Regions from separate parts of the Vallitalea longa genome, predicted to be linked through region 2. Evidence: riboswitches for the same ligand, from Rfam matches in the RefSeq annotation. Region 2 holds a riboswitch; the other holds the start of a gene.
The links. A riboswitch is a leader RNA that binds a small molecule or an ion and turns the genes downstream of it on or off. The one in region 2 is predicted to bind glycine.

Region 1 (7,080 bases), on a different contig from region 2:
ACATTAGACAGCACAATAAATCATGTAATTCATATGGAAATAACTATAATAATATGTAGGAGATGATTTTATGAATTGGGTCAAAGCACTAGCAGATTCTATTGATTATATGGAAGATAATCTGACAGGGTCACTGAATATAGAGGATATTGCAAAAACTGCAATGGCCTCACCGTATCATTATCAGAGAATGTTTTACATGCTTACAGGATTCACTGTACAAGAATATATCAGAAACAGAAGACTTTCTATGGCTGCTATGGAAATTACTACAACTAATATCAAAGTCATTGATCTGGCGATGAAATATGGTTATGAATCTTCAGAAGCATTTTCCAGAGCTTTTAAGAAATTACATGGTGCCAATCCTTCTTATGTCAAGAAGAATAAGCCTAACATTAAAGCATTTCCTAAATTAGTTATCCAAATAAATTTAAAAGGAGATGTACCTATGGATTACAGGATTGAAAGAAAGAAATCTTTTAGCTTCAGTGGTATTACTAGAAATTTCTCAACACAAAATGGTGCTAATTTTATTAACATACCTAAATTCTGGACAGAAGTTTGTGCTAATGGAAAATTACAAGAAATGTTTTTGCATGCAAAAGACGAGAGGTCTCTAGGAGTATGTATGCCTATGAATCCTCATACGGGAGAAAGTTTTGATTATGTAATAGGTATTTTTAGTGATGAAAAGGTAGAAGGTTATGATTTTCACACTGTACCAGAAGCAGATTGGGCTGTCTTTGAAGTAAGAGGTCCACTTGGAAATAAGTTACAGGATACTTGGAAACGTATTTTCTCTGAATGGTTTCCATCAACTAGTTTTCAACATGCTGACTTACCAGAGTTTGAAGTATATTGTGGTAGAGATACAAGTAGGGAGGATTTCGTAACTGAAATATGGATTCCTATAATAAAAGAATAATCATTATAATATGATTCACTTACCTTTATTGAAGGTGTAATCAATGGTAGAAGACTTTATAATAAGAAGTTAGTAGGAATTTTCATCATACAGGTTAATTATTTGAATTGCACAGGATGATGAAGGGGAGAGTTGATTTAATAAATAGCTGGAGAAAGAATGTATTATATGGTATCATCTTAGATGGTACCATTAATTTTAGTGTTTGAAATATAGTTGTTTGTAAATGTTGTTAGGAGAGATATTAGATGAAGGAATTTGAGATGATATGGGATATATATTGTGAATCATTTCCTATAGATGAACAAAGAACACTTAAGCAACAGATGGAAATTATGAAAGATAGCAAATATAGTGTTAATCCCTATTATGATGATAATAAGATTATTGGGTTCTATACTTCGTGGAATTTATATGATTTTATATACATAGATCACTTAGCAGTCCATAAGAGATACAGGGGCATGGGCCTTGGAAGTAAATTAGTGCAACAGATACAAGATAAGTATGAACAAAATAATATAATACTAGAAGTTGAACAACCAAACACACATGAAGCTGAGAAAAGAATAGAATTCTATTCAAAAAAAGGATTTAATCTTAACGACTATGAATATTATCAACCTGCATTTGATGATAACAAAAAAAGTGTACCTTTATTGATTATGTCCTATCCTTTGGCAATTAGCGAAGAGGAATTTTTTAATGTCAGGGATAAATTGTATAGTGAAGTATATGGTGTAGATAATAATATTGAACGTTAGACTAAAATCTATGTCCCTTCGTTTAATAGACAGACAACTATTCATCTGTCTAATACGAGGGGAAAATATGATGATAATTATTTATTTGTTTTATTCAATTATTGATAGAACCTCTTCAACAGGTTTTCTTCTTGGACTTTTAATTGGAAGACTAGGTACTCCAATAGGAACAATAGCTGCAAGGGAGAATCCTTCTTTTTGGAAATCAATTGCATCAGAAATTTCTTTTGCCGCATAATTACCGCTTGTCATCCAGCAAGTTCCATATCCCATTGCTGTAGCAGCTAGTGATAGATTTTCAATTAATGCACCTATACTTTGCATTTGAGGTGACATATCTATTAAATTGTAAATTTCTTGTTCCGATACATTTGCTTCTCTTAATTCATCAAGACCATTAGGTTTATACGAACTTGCATATACAAGTATTACAACAGGAGCATTCTGAAAAAGAGTAGCGAATCTAACAAATTTAGTAAAACTAACTTTTTGTTGTTCATCTTGTAATTTATCAGCTATTAGTTTGTTCTTATTTTCTATAGCTTTTGCCATTTCTTTTATTTTAGCTATATTCTTAACAATGACAAAATGCCAATTCTGAACATTCTTTGCAGAAGGACAATGTGTAGAAGCATCCAATATATTCTTTAAATCTTCCATATCAACTTTTTCATCAGTAAATTTTCTCACACTATGTCTATTATATATAAAATCGAGTTTGTTCATAAATAATACATTCCTTTCACATACCGAATAGAGTTAAATAATAATCTACATTATATAGTATATTACGTAATATGTATACGATATAAGTATAAAAATTAATGGGTATAGTATATATTTTTTTGTAGTATTGATAGATTTATTTATTAAAAAAAGCATATATAATATTAAAATTAATAAAATAATGTAATTTCAAAACAAAACAATTAATATATTTAGTATATTTGAAAAATTGAATAATATACATATAAGTGTTATAATTAGTATTATATTATGAATTATTGGAGGGTGTTAATTATGAAAAGCCGAGCAAAAAGCACATTAATCTATGCTTTATTTTTTGGAGGAATATGGGGTATTGCTGAAGCGACGCTAGGATACTTGTTGAATTTAAGTACCATTGGTATAAGTGGATGCATTATGTTTCCCATAGGATATGTTATTTTGCGTAAGGCGTATAAGCAGAGCAACAATGTTTCTGTAATTTTTTATTCAAGCTTGATAGCGGGTACTATAAAATTAGTCAATTTATTTATGCCTATTTCTCATCCTGTGAAAGTTATTAATCCAGCATTTGCAATAGTTCTTGAAGGACTTAGTGTTATGGCTTTAGTATCATGGAGTGTTAAGAAAAATAGGGAGATAGGATTTACTAGTGCACTTATAACAGGTTTTTCTTGGAGAATTATATATTTTATAGATGCAGTAATACTATATAATATTAATATTCCAGCAAGAATGATTGAAAAAGGACCAAAAGAATACATACTTAATTTCTTAATAATAAATAACCTAATTAATGCGGTAATTATAATGTTAGTAGTAAGAGCTGAAAAGAATGGCAAAACAATTAATATAAAAGGATCTTTCATCAAACCAGTAACAGCAGTATGTTCTTTCGTATTGGCTGTTTGTGTACAGATATTAATGACATATATAAAAACTAATAGTTAGTTAATGAAATAATTGTTAAAAATTAATTATTTACAAATTCATAAATACTGTTATAATATACTAGTACGAAAAATTTAATATGTTCGGATGAAGATTGCGGAAGTTAATCAACCGCATTTGGACGAACCTCTGGAGAGACTCTAAAAGAGCACCGAAGGGGAAAACTAATTGATACAATTAGTGAAACTCTCAGGTAAAAGGACAGAGGATATATTCATTATAGAATATATTTACAAACCAGAGGTCAAATCATATGATTTGACTTTTTTGATATTTATTTATTTTTGCTGTCCTATGATGCATTTACTTATTTATTAGTCATTTATTTTTAGAAATCTATTCTAAAGAAATTTCAATAGGTTATTGAAAGTTATGACTAGTCAATAGGTAGATCCATAATGGTACAGCTTATTTTTTTATTAGCTCAACTTTCTAACCTTTTATTTAGTACAATTAATTGAAGGGTTATAGGTTTGCAAAATAAAAAGATAGAAGAAACAACTATATTTTACTATATCAAGACATAAATTATATGGACGGAGGATAATATGGATGGATACGATGATTGAGATATTTAAAAAAATTGATGATGTGGTATGGGGACCACCATTACTTATATTACTAGTTGGAACAGGAATTTACCTAACTATTAGACTACGACTTATACAGATTTTCAAGTTGCCTCTTGCTTTAAAATATTTATTTAAAAAGGATAAGGACAATAAAGCCAAAGGAGATATTTCAAGTTTTGCGGCTCTGTGTACTGCTTTAGCTGCAACAATAGGTACTGGTAATATTGTTGGTGTCGCCACTGCAATGAAAGCAGGTGGACCAGGAGCACTTTTCTGGATGTGGATTGCTGCTTTTTTTGGTATGGCTACTAAATACTCGGAATCTTTATTAGCTGTTAAATACAGAGTGGTAGATAAAAATGGTCAAATGTCTGGTGGACCTATGTATTACATAGAAAAAGGACTCGGGAGTAAATTTCTAGCTAAGATGTTTGCTATATTCGGTATTGGAGTTGCTTTTTTCGGTATAGGTACTTTTACACAGATCAATTCTATAACTACTGCTGTAAAGTTAACATTTAATGTACCTATAGCAGTAACGGCTGTAATATTAACTATACTTGTAACTCTTGTTACTCTAGGTGGAATCAAAAGCATATCTGGTGTATGTGAATTTGTTGTTCCTTTTATGGCTGTTCTATACATCGTTGCATCTCTTTCAATAATCGTATTTAATATACAGGCGGTACCTGATGCGGTTTCACTAATCATTAAGAGTGCTTTTACGCCTGTGGCTGCAATGGGTGGCTTTTTGGGTGCAACAGTGAAGAAAGCAATACAAAACGGTATATCAAGAGGAGTATTTTCCAATGAATCAGGACTTGGTTCCGCTCCTATAGCAGCGGCTGCTGCCAAAACTGACTCTTGTGTCAAGCAAGGATTAATCTCTATGACAGGTACTTTCTTTGATACTATAATAATATGTACAATGACAGGTATATCTTTGGTTATGACAGGTGCGTTTAAGTCTGAGTTTGAAGGAGCAGAGATGACTAATCTGGCATTTGAACAAGGTCTGCCTATAGCAGGAGGAGAATTCATTTTAACTATTGGACTTATTTTCTTTGCTTTTACAACAATATTAGGATGGAATTATTATGGAGAAAGATGTACAGAATATCTTTTCGGAGTAAAAGGTATTGTGCCTTATAAATTGATTTTCATATGTTTGGTTGCTGTTGGTGCATTCCTTAAATTAGATTTGATATGGGTAATAGCTGATATTGTTAATGGATTAATGGCTATTCCTAACCTTATTGGTATTATTGGATTAAGCGGTGTCATAACTTATGAAACTAAAGAATATTTTAAGAAGCTGGAAATAAACAAAAATAGATAAATCACAGTAGAATCATTATATTAGGTAGGATTGTTTTAATAAATAAAACATTATTCTACCTTTTTTTATTAAATTAAATTACCATTTTCCTTCAAAATCTAATAAGGCGTAGCCTCTTTTATTCTTATGTATAAATGGAATAATATCTAAATAAGTGAAGTTGATAAGATGGACAATATTGTTCAAGAAAGAACAAGATTATCTTATAGTATTTATATACATGCTATGATAATATTTATATAACGAAATTGGAAAAAATTTACTCATCTAGATATTATCTTATTAATCATAATAATATTTTATTATTTATGTTAGTTTATCCAACATATATTCCTTTTGTTTTTTGGTAATCATCTATTAAAAAATGCTTATATTAAAACATGTCAATATAACATAACGGGCTTATATACAGACATTTTAATAAACATAATCAAAAAAAAGAGGAGGATGATTTATCATGAAGAAACACCATTTTCTAACGTTGATTTTGACAGCAGTATTACTTGTTACTACAATTTCATTTACTAGTTTACAAGCGCAAGAAATTAATGAATGGCAGGTTGGGGTTAGTTATAACACGGGAGATTTAGTTACTTATGACGGTACTGTTTATGAGTGCAGGCAACCTCATACCTCTCTAGCAGGATGGGAACCACCTAATGTTTTGGCACTTTGGTTACCAACTACAGATCCAGGTCCAGGTCCTGGTCCAGATCCCGATCCAGGTCAGGGACCTAATGATTTAGAGAGAGTTGTTGTAGGATATTGGCATAATTTTGATAATGGTTCAACAGTGATAAGGTTAAAAGATGTATCTGCGGATTTTAATGTAGTCAATGTAGCATTTGCAGAACCAGTAGGGGATACATATACAATGGCTTTTTCACCGTTTAATGCTACTGATGCAGAGTTTATATCAGATATAGAAAAATTGAAGGCGAGGGGAACTAAAGTACTGATTTCCATAGGAGGAAGTAACGGTACAGTTATTCTATCTGATAATAATGCTAAGCAAACTTTTGTAACAACTATGATTAATATTATTGAAACTTATGGATTTGATGGCATTGATATTGACCTAGAGGGTAGTTCTCTATCTCTAGATTCAGGTGATACGGATTTTACTAATCCAACAACTGCTAAAGTAGTTAATCTAATTGATGCTATTACAGAAATAAGAAATCATTTTGGTAATGATTTTGTTTTGACTATGGCTCCTGAGACAGCTTATGTTCAAGGTGGTTACAGTACTTATGGCGGATCTTGGGGAGCATATCTACCAGTTATATATGCTCTTAGGAATGAACTTGATTATATTCATGTACAACATTATAATTCGGGTTCTATGGTTGCACTTGATGGTATGTCATATACTCAAGGAACTGCTGATTTTCAAGTAGCTATGGCTGAAATGTTATTAAGAGGTTTCCCAGTAGGCAACAATCCTGATAGTGTATTTCCACCATTAAGACAAGACCAGATAGCTATTGGCCTTCCTGCATGTAGTAATGCGGCAGGTGGAGGATACATTAATACTACTGAAATGGAAAAAGCTCTTGATTATATCATTAAAGGTCAGTCGTTTAATGGACAATATCAGCTTCAAAAGGTAGATGGTTATCCTGATTTGAGAGGTATAATGACTTGGTCTATCAACTGGGATGCTTATAATAATTATGATTTCTCTACATTCTATTCTAATTATTTTGGTGCTCTAGGAATTATTAATCCTACACCAACACCACCTCCAGCAGGGAAGAGGATAATTGCCTATTATCCAGAATGGGCAGCTTATTCGGG
Region 2 (7,080 bases):
TTGATAAGAAAGTACTTAATAAAAGAACTAAAGAGATGGTTGATAATTTTAAAGAACAGGGTATAAATGTTCAAGTAGCTATGAATGCAGATGTGAATGGAATTTCACTAGGAACATTTGATGTATTGCTAGATAATAATATTGAATTTTTATTTACTAATATTCATACACATCATGGAATGTATCCTCTTTATCAAAATCAAAAACCGTATTATTGGGAAAATAAAGAAGGTAAAAGATTATTGGTATTTAGTGGTGAGCACTATAACCTAGGTAATGCATTAGGTATAATCTATAACAAAAACATTAATTTCATGACAGAAAATTATTTTGGCAATAAACAGCTTGAAAATCATATTGATACTCTTAAACTGAATATAGATAATTATCTGGATCAATGTTCTGGAAATGGGTATGAGTATGATTTCATTCCTACATGTGTGTCGGGGGTATTTAGTGATAATGCACCACCAAATACGGATATCATTAGAACAATCAAGGCTTTTAATGAAGTGTACGGTGATGAGATCAGATTAGAAATGGTAACTGTTCAAGAATTCTATAATAAAATTAAAGACCAAGTAAAAGATGCACCAGTATATACTGGAGATTTAACGGATTGGTGGGCAAATGGAGTAGGTAGTACTCCCTATGCAGTAAAACATTATAAAGAAGCTCAGAGGATGTATCATTTATGCGATAGATTAGATGAAAATGGTGAGTTATGTAAAGAAGAATTAGTAAGAGAAGCAGAAGATAATATGTTACTGTATGCTGAACATACTTGGGGACATTCTTCTACAATTACTAATCCTTATGATACTATGGTTCAGAATTTAGACATCAGAAATATAAGTTATGCATCTAAAGCCCATGAAGCTTCAGCCAAAAATCTTAATCAGATTATGCATAAAAAAGGTGATAAACTTCGTTATTATGATTTGAACGGTAAGGTTAAAGCAATTAATCCATCCAATAGAAAATGTAGAAGTGTTGTAGAATTCTACATAGAAGTATGGAAATATGAAGGAGTAAAAGTTATCTGTGAATCAACCAGTCAGGAAATGGAAGCTCAGATATCTTCACATCCAAGAGGTGTTTTAATCAGTTTTGTAGATAATTTTGAAGCTAATGAAGTAAAAATCTATAGCTATGAAGAAGTACTTCAGAAAAAAGAAGTAGTCAATACAAGAGTAGCGTATGTTGGAGCAGAAAGAGTAAAAGATATCGTTAATGATTATGACACAGTAAGCTATAAGTTACCTAATGAGATAGAAAATGATTATTTCAAGATATCTTATGAAATAGGTAAAGGAGTAACTTCTTTTTATAACAAGATTGAGCAAATAGAAATGTTAAAAGAAGGAGACAGTGCATTCTTTACTCCTATCTATGAGAAAACGCCAGTTAAAATAGATGTATATGAAGATAGAAGACTTTTAGGTAGAAACATAAGAGGATTGAATGCTGAAAAATATATTGGAAAATTAATTGATATCAAAATTATTGATAATGGTGCAGTTTTCACCACAATTGAACTTGTTTATGAATTAGAAGGTACTTATTTTAGTTCAGTGGTTATTAAACTATATAATACATTACCTAAATTAGACTTTAAATATAAAATAGCTAAAACATTATCTACTGATATTGAAAGTATTTACCTTCCACTAACATTAAATAATCATAATGCCACAATGTATATTGATAAGAGTGATGCTATTATGAGACCGGGTATTGATCAGATACCAGGTACATGTATGGAATATTATCTTGTAGATAATGGATTAATATATGAATCTGAAGATAATATTATTTTGATTCAAACTAAAGACACACCTCTTATCTATATGGGAGAATTAAAACATCATCCAATAGTTCTTTGTGATAATAAGGAAGAGAACAATAAAAGAGATGTGTACTCATGGATTATGAATAATACATGGGAGACAAATTTTAAAATGGACTTATCAGGGATAACAGAATATTGTTACACTCTTTATCTTATTGAAACAAGTAATTCTCAAGAAAGCTTTAATAGAATGAAAGATGAAAGTTATGGAATAATCACTTTTATGATTAATGATTAAATGGTTAATATGTTTTTATTAATATTTCTAAATATATTTAGCAAAAACACTTGAAATATTTTAGATAATACATTAATATGAAACTATAAAATAATGAGTAGCAATTTAACCCATTATTATGTATATTAGTATATATTAACATAGTATAATTGAATATCTGGTCCTATATGAAAATTACGAGAGAGGCCATTATGAGGCGCCGAAGAAGCAACATAGAAATTAGCCATATTTCTATAGAATCTTTCAGGCAAAAGGATCGTAATTGGATAGGAATTCTGGAAAGCTTTTATAGCACCGAAGGAGCAATATCTATTATGATAGAATCTCTCAGGTAAATATACAGGATAAGACGGCATAATATTAAAGTGCTTTCTTATCCTTTTATTATATAAGGAAAGTTGTTTCTTGCTTTCCTTCCAGTCTAGGGAATTGTGTTAAATAATAAATTGGATATTAGAGACATGATTTCCTAGACTTATTATTATGTGTCTATATACTAATATAGCTTTGATTAAAAAAGGGAGGTTTACACATGGAACAAATTAAAAGAACAGCCTTATATGATATTCATAAGAAATATAATGGCAATATGGTAGATTTTGCTGGTTTTGAACTTCCATTATATTATGAGAACATTCTAGATGAACATAAAGCTGTTAGAACTAATGCAGGAATGTTTGATGTAAGTCATATGGGTGAAGTAGCAATTAAAGGAGAAGATGCCGAAAAGTACATACAAAATTTAGTTACCAACAATATAGAAGTAATTTCTGAGTATGGTGTCATGTATACACTTATGTGTTATGAAGATGGCGGTGTTGTCGATGATTTGTTAGTGTATAAATACAACAGTAAAGATTATTTACTTGTTATTAATGCAAGTAATATAGAACAAGATTTCAATTGGATGATAGAACAAAAAGGTAATTATGATGTAGATATCAATAATATAAGTGACAATGTAGCAGAAGTAGCATTACAAGGACCAAAGGCCCAAATGATACTTCAGAAATTGACAGAAACTGATCTATCCAATATTAAATTTTTTACATTCGATGACAATGTCATGGTTGATAATAAAAAATGTCTTGTGTCAAGAACTGGTTATACAGGAGAAGATGGTTTTGAAATATATACTTCTCTCGATAATATTGCTGATATATGGGAAGTAATAATGAAGACTGGAAAGGATGAGGGATTAAAACCTGCTGGTCTGGGATCAAGAGATACTCTTAGATTCGAAGTAGCTCTACCACTATATGGTAATGAAATTGATAAGGATATCACGCCTCTTGAAGCTTCTCTAGGCTATTTTGTTAAGCTTGATACTGATTTTGTTGGAAAAGAAGTTTTGGCTAGACAAAAAGAACAAGGTCTATCAAGAAAACTGATTGGTATCGAGTTGATTGGAAAAGGTATCGCAAGACATGGTTACGATATATTATCTAACGAAGGTGAAAAGATAGGATTTATTACAACAGGATATCAATCACCATCAGTTGGCAAATCTGTAGCTCTTGGCATAGTTGATATTGATTACACTAAAATGGGAACAGAAATTAAAGTACAGATCAGAAAAAAACAAGTTTCAGCAAAAGTAGTGAGCAAGAAATTCTATAAAAAGAATTATTCAAAATAAGGTTAAATAACTTGGTTTATTACTAATAAATATGCCTTTAAACACAGGTTGAAAAATTATCATATTATTTGAAAATAATAAATTATAGGAGGAATTACAATGAAAATAATGGAGGAATACTTTTACACAAAAAATCATGAATGGGTTAAGGTTGAAGATGATACAGCTCTAATAGGTGTAACTGATTATGCTCAACATGCTATGGGTCAGATAGTTTATGTTGAACTACCAGAAGTTGATGATGAATTCAACCAAGAAGATGCATTTAGTGTAGTTGAATCTGTAAAAGCAGCTTCGGATATCTATATGCCTGCAAGTGGAAGTGTGCTTGAGGTGAATGAAGATCTAGAAGACGAACCAGAATTGATAAATGAAGATCCATATACTAATTATATTTGTAAAATTAAATTAAGTGATAAAACAGAGATAAATAATCTTATGAATTCAAAAGAATACAGTAGCTTTTGCGATAAGTAATCAATTAAGGGGGTACACCGAATGTTTCCATATTTACCACACACAGATGAAGATATTAACAATATGTTAGATGTTATAGGGCTTCGTAGTATAGATGATCTGTTTAGTGACATTCCAGAAGACATTAGATTAAAAGAATTACTCAAGATCAATAATCCAATGAGTGAATTAGAAGTAAGTAAGTATATGAATAATATCGCTAAGAAAAATAAAAGTACTGATGAATTAGTTTGTTTCCTTGGAGCGGGTGCATACGATCATTATATTCCATCAATTATCAAGCATATAACATCTCGTTCTGAATTCTATACATCTTATACACCATATCAGGCTGAAATTAGTCAAGGTACATTACAAGCTATATTCGAATATCAAAGTATGATATGTGAATTGACAGGTATGGATGTTTCTAATGCTTCGTTATACGATGGTTCTACCGCTACAGCAGAAGGAGCATTTATGGCTTGTGCAAGCACTAGGCGAAATAAAGTAGCTGTATCTAGAACTGTAAGTCCAGGAACAAGAAAAGTACTTGAGACTTATACAAAATACAAAGGAATAGAACTTATTGAAATTGAAGAAAAAGATGGGGTTACAGATGTAGATGATTTAAGGGAAAAAATGAACAAAGAAGTGGCATGTGTAATTATTCAAAATCCCAACTTTTTTGGAATAATAGAAGATGTAAGTAAAGTAGAAAAGATTACACATGAATCGAAAGGATTATTAATGGTAAATGCTGAACCCATATCACTAGCTGTTCTAAAAAGTCCAGGTGAATATGGTGCTGATATAGTAGTGGGTGAAGGTCAGAGCCTAGGAAATCCATTGAACTTTGGAGGACCTTATCTAGGATTTATTTCGTGTACTAAGAAATTAATGAGAAAACTTCCTGGAAGAATAGTAGGAGAAACTGAAGATGTAGATGGAAAAAGAGGATTCGTATTAACCCTTCAAGCTAGAGAACAGCATATTAGACGTGACAAAGCAACTTCCAATATTACATCGAATCAAGGTTTGAATGCACTAACAGCAGCAATTTATCTTAGTGCACTAGGAAAAGAAGGATTGAAAGAAGTAGCTAATCAATGCCTTCAAAAAGCTCATTATGCAGCTGATTCATTATGTAAAACCAATAAATATGAACTTAGATTCAATAAACCATTTTTCATGGAATTTGTAGTGAAAAGCAGTATAGAGCCAGAAAAGGTTAATGAAGAACTTTTACATAAAAATATTTTAGGTGGATATGAAATCGGTAAGGATTATGATAAATACAAAGATGATATATTAGTCTGTGTAACAGAAAAAAGAACAAAAGGGGAAATCGATAATCTAGTAAGCATAATGGAGGGGATAGAATGAATGAGTATGATAAATTAATATTTGAAGTATCAAAAGTTGGTAGAAGAAGTTACAGCCTTCCAGAATGTGATGTTCCAATGAAACCTATAGATGAAATTCTAGATATAGATTGTCTAAGAGCAGAAGATGCTGATTTGCCAGAAGTAAGTGAAGTAGATGTTGTACGTCATTTTACATTATTATCCAAAAAAAATTTTGGAGTTGATACTGGATTCTATCCTCTTGGTTCGTGTACTATGAAGTATAATCCCAAGATCAATGAAGATATGGCATCACTTGATGGTTTTACGTCTGTTCACCCTTTGCAACCTGAATGTACTGTTCAAGGAGCATTAGAGTTAATGTATAACTTGCAAGAAAGTCTTCAAGAAATTACTGGTATGGCAAAAGTATCATTACAACCTGCTGCTGGTGCACAGGGAGAATTGACAGGACTTATGATAGTTAAAGCATACCATCAACATAATGGTAACTATAATAAAAATAAAATTATAATACCTGATTCCGCTCATGGAACTAACCCAGCGAGTAGTAATATGGCTGGTTTCACTCCAATAGAAATCAAGTCCACAGAAAAGGGAATAGTGGATGTAGAGGCTCTAAAAGAAGTTCTTGATGAAGATGTAGCAGGACTTATGCTTACTAATCCTAACACATTGGGATTATTTGAAAAAGATATCGTAACTATTGCGAAACTAGTTCATGAAGTAGGTGGATTGTTATATTATGACGGTGCTAATATGAATGCAAATATGGGAATAACAAGGCCTGGAGATATGGGGTTTGATATTGTTCACCTTAATTTACATAAAACATTTTCAGCACCTCATGGTGGTGGAGGTCCAGGAAGTGGACCAGTTGGTGTTGTTGATAATCTAGTTCCATTTTTACCTTTACCAATAGTTGATAGAATAGATGATAAGTATACACTTATTCGTGATTCTAAGACTTCATTAGGATCGGTTAAGAATTTCTATGGTAATTTTGGTGTTCTAGTTAAGGCATATAGTTATATATTGACCATGGGTGCTGAAGGTTTGAGAAAAGCTAGTCAATTAGCAGTACTTAATGCTAATTATATGAAAGAATGTTTGAAAGAAGATTATATACTTCCTGTGGATGAAATTTGTAAACATGAATTTGTATTAGGAGGACTTCCTGATAATGATGCACATGTTACAACATTAGATGTTGCCAAGAGACTTATGGATTATGGATATCATCCACCTACAATATACTTTCCATTAATAATTGAAAATGCTCTAATGATAGAACCAACTGAAACAGAAAGTAAAGAAACTATTGATGGTTTTATAGAAGCTCTCAAAAAAATTAAAGATGAATCTATTACTATTGGAGAAGATATGAAAGAAGCACCTCTTAGTACTCCAGTTAGAAGGCTTGATGAAGTAACAGCAGCTAGAAAACCAGTATTATGTTACAAAAAATAGCTATAGAGGAGGCGCATGAATGAAAGACATTATTATAATAGGGGGAGGACCTGGAGGT

Region 1: another riboswitch for glycine. It lies ahead of QMG30_RS03840 (alanine/glycine:cation symporter family protein); the one in region 2 lies ahead of gcvT (glycine cleavage system aminomethyltransferase GcvT).

The regions. Positions count from the first base shown of each region.
Region 1 covers NZ_BRLB01000001.1:898,630-905,709, reverse strand. Annotated here, with positions in the region: gene QMG30_RS03860 (AraC family transcriptional regulator) at 71-928, shown strand; gene QMG30_RS03855 (GNAT family N-acetyltransferase) at 1,177-1,692, shown strand; gene QMG30_RS03850 (nitroreductase family protein) at 1,783-2,418, opposite strand; gene QMG30_RS03845 (hypothetical protein) at 2,713-3,369, shown strand; glycine riboswitch at 3,489-3,584, shown strand; gene QMG30_RS03840 (alanine/glycine:cation symporter family protein) at 3,922-5,280, shown strand; gene QMG30_RS03835 (glycosyl hydrolase family 18 protein) at 5,738-7,080, shown strand, end outside.
Region 2 covers NZ_BRLB01000004.1:155,439-162,518, forward strand. Annotated here, with positions in the region: gene QMG30_RS10100 (glycoside hydrolase family 38 N-terminal domain-containing protein) at 1-2,090, shown strand, start outside; glycine riboswitch at 2,258-2,359, shown strand; glycine riboswitch at 2,360-2,443, shown strand; gene gcvT (glycine cleavage system aminomethyltransferase GcvT) at 2,623-3,729, shown strand; gene gcvH (glycine cleavage system protein GcvH) at 3,829-4,206, shown strand; gene gcvPA (aminomethyl-transferring glycine dehydrogenase subunit GcvPA) at 4,228-5,571, shown strand; gene gcvPB (aminomethyl-transferring glycine dehydrogenase subunit GcvPB) at 5,568-7,022, shown strand; gene lpdA (dihydrolipoyl dehydrogenase) at 7,042-7,080, shown strand, end outside.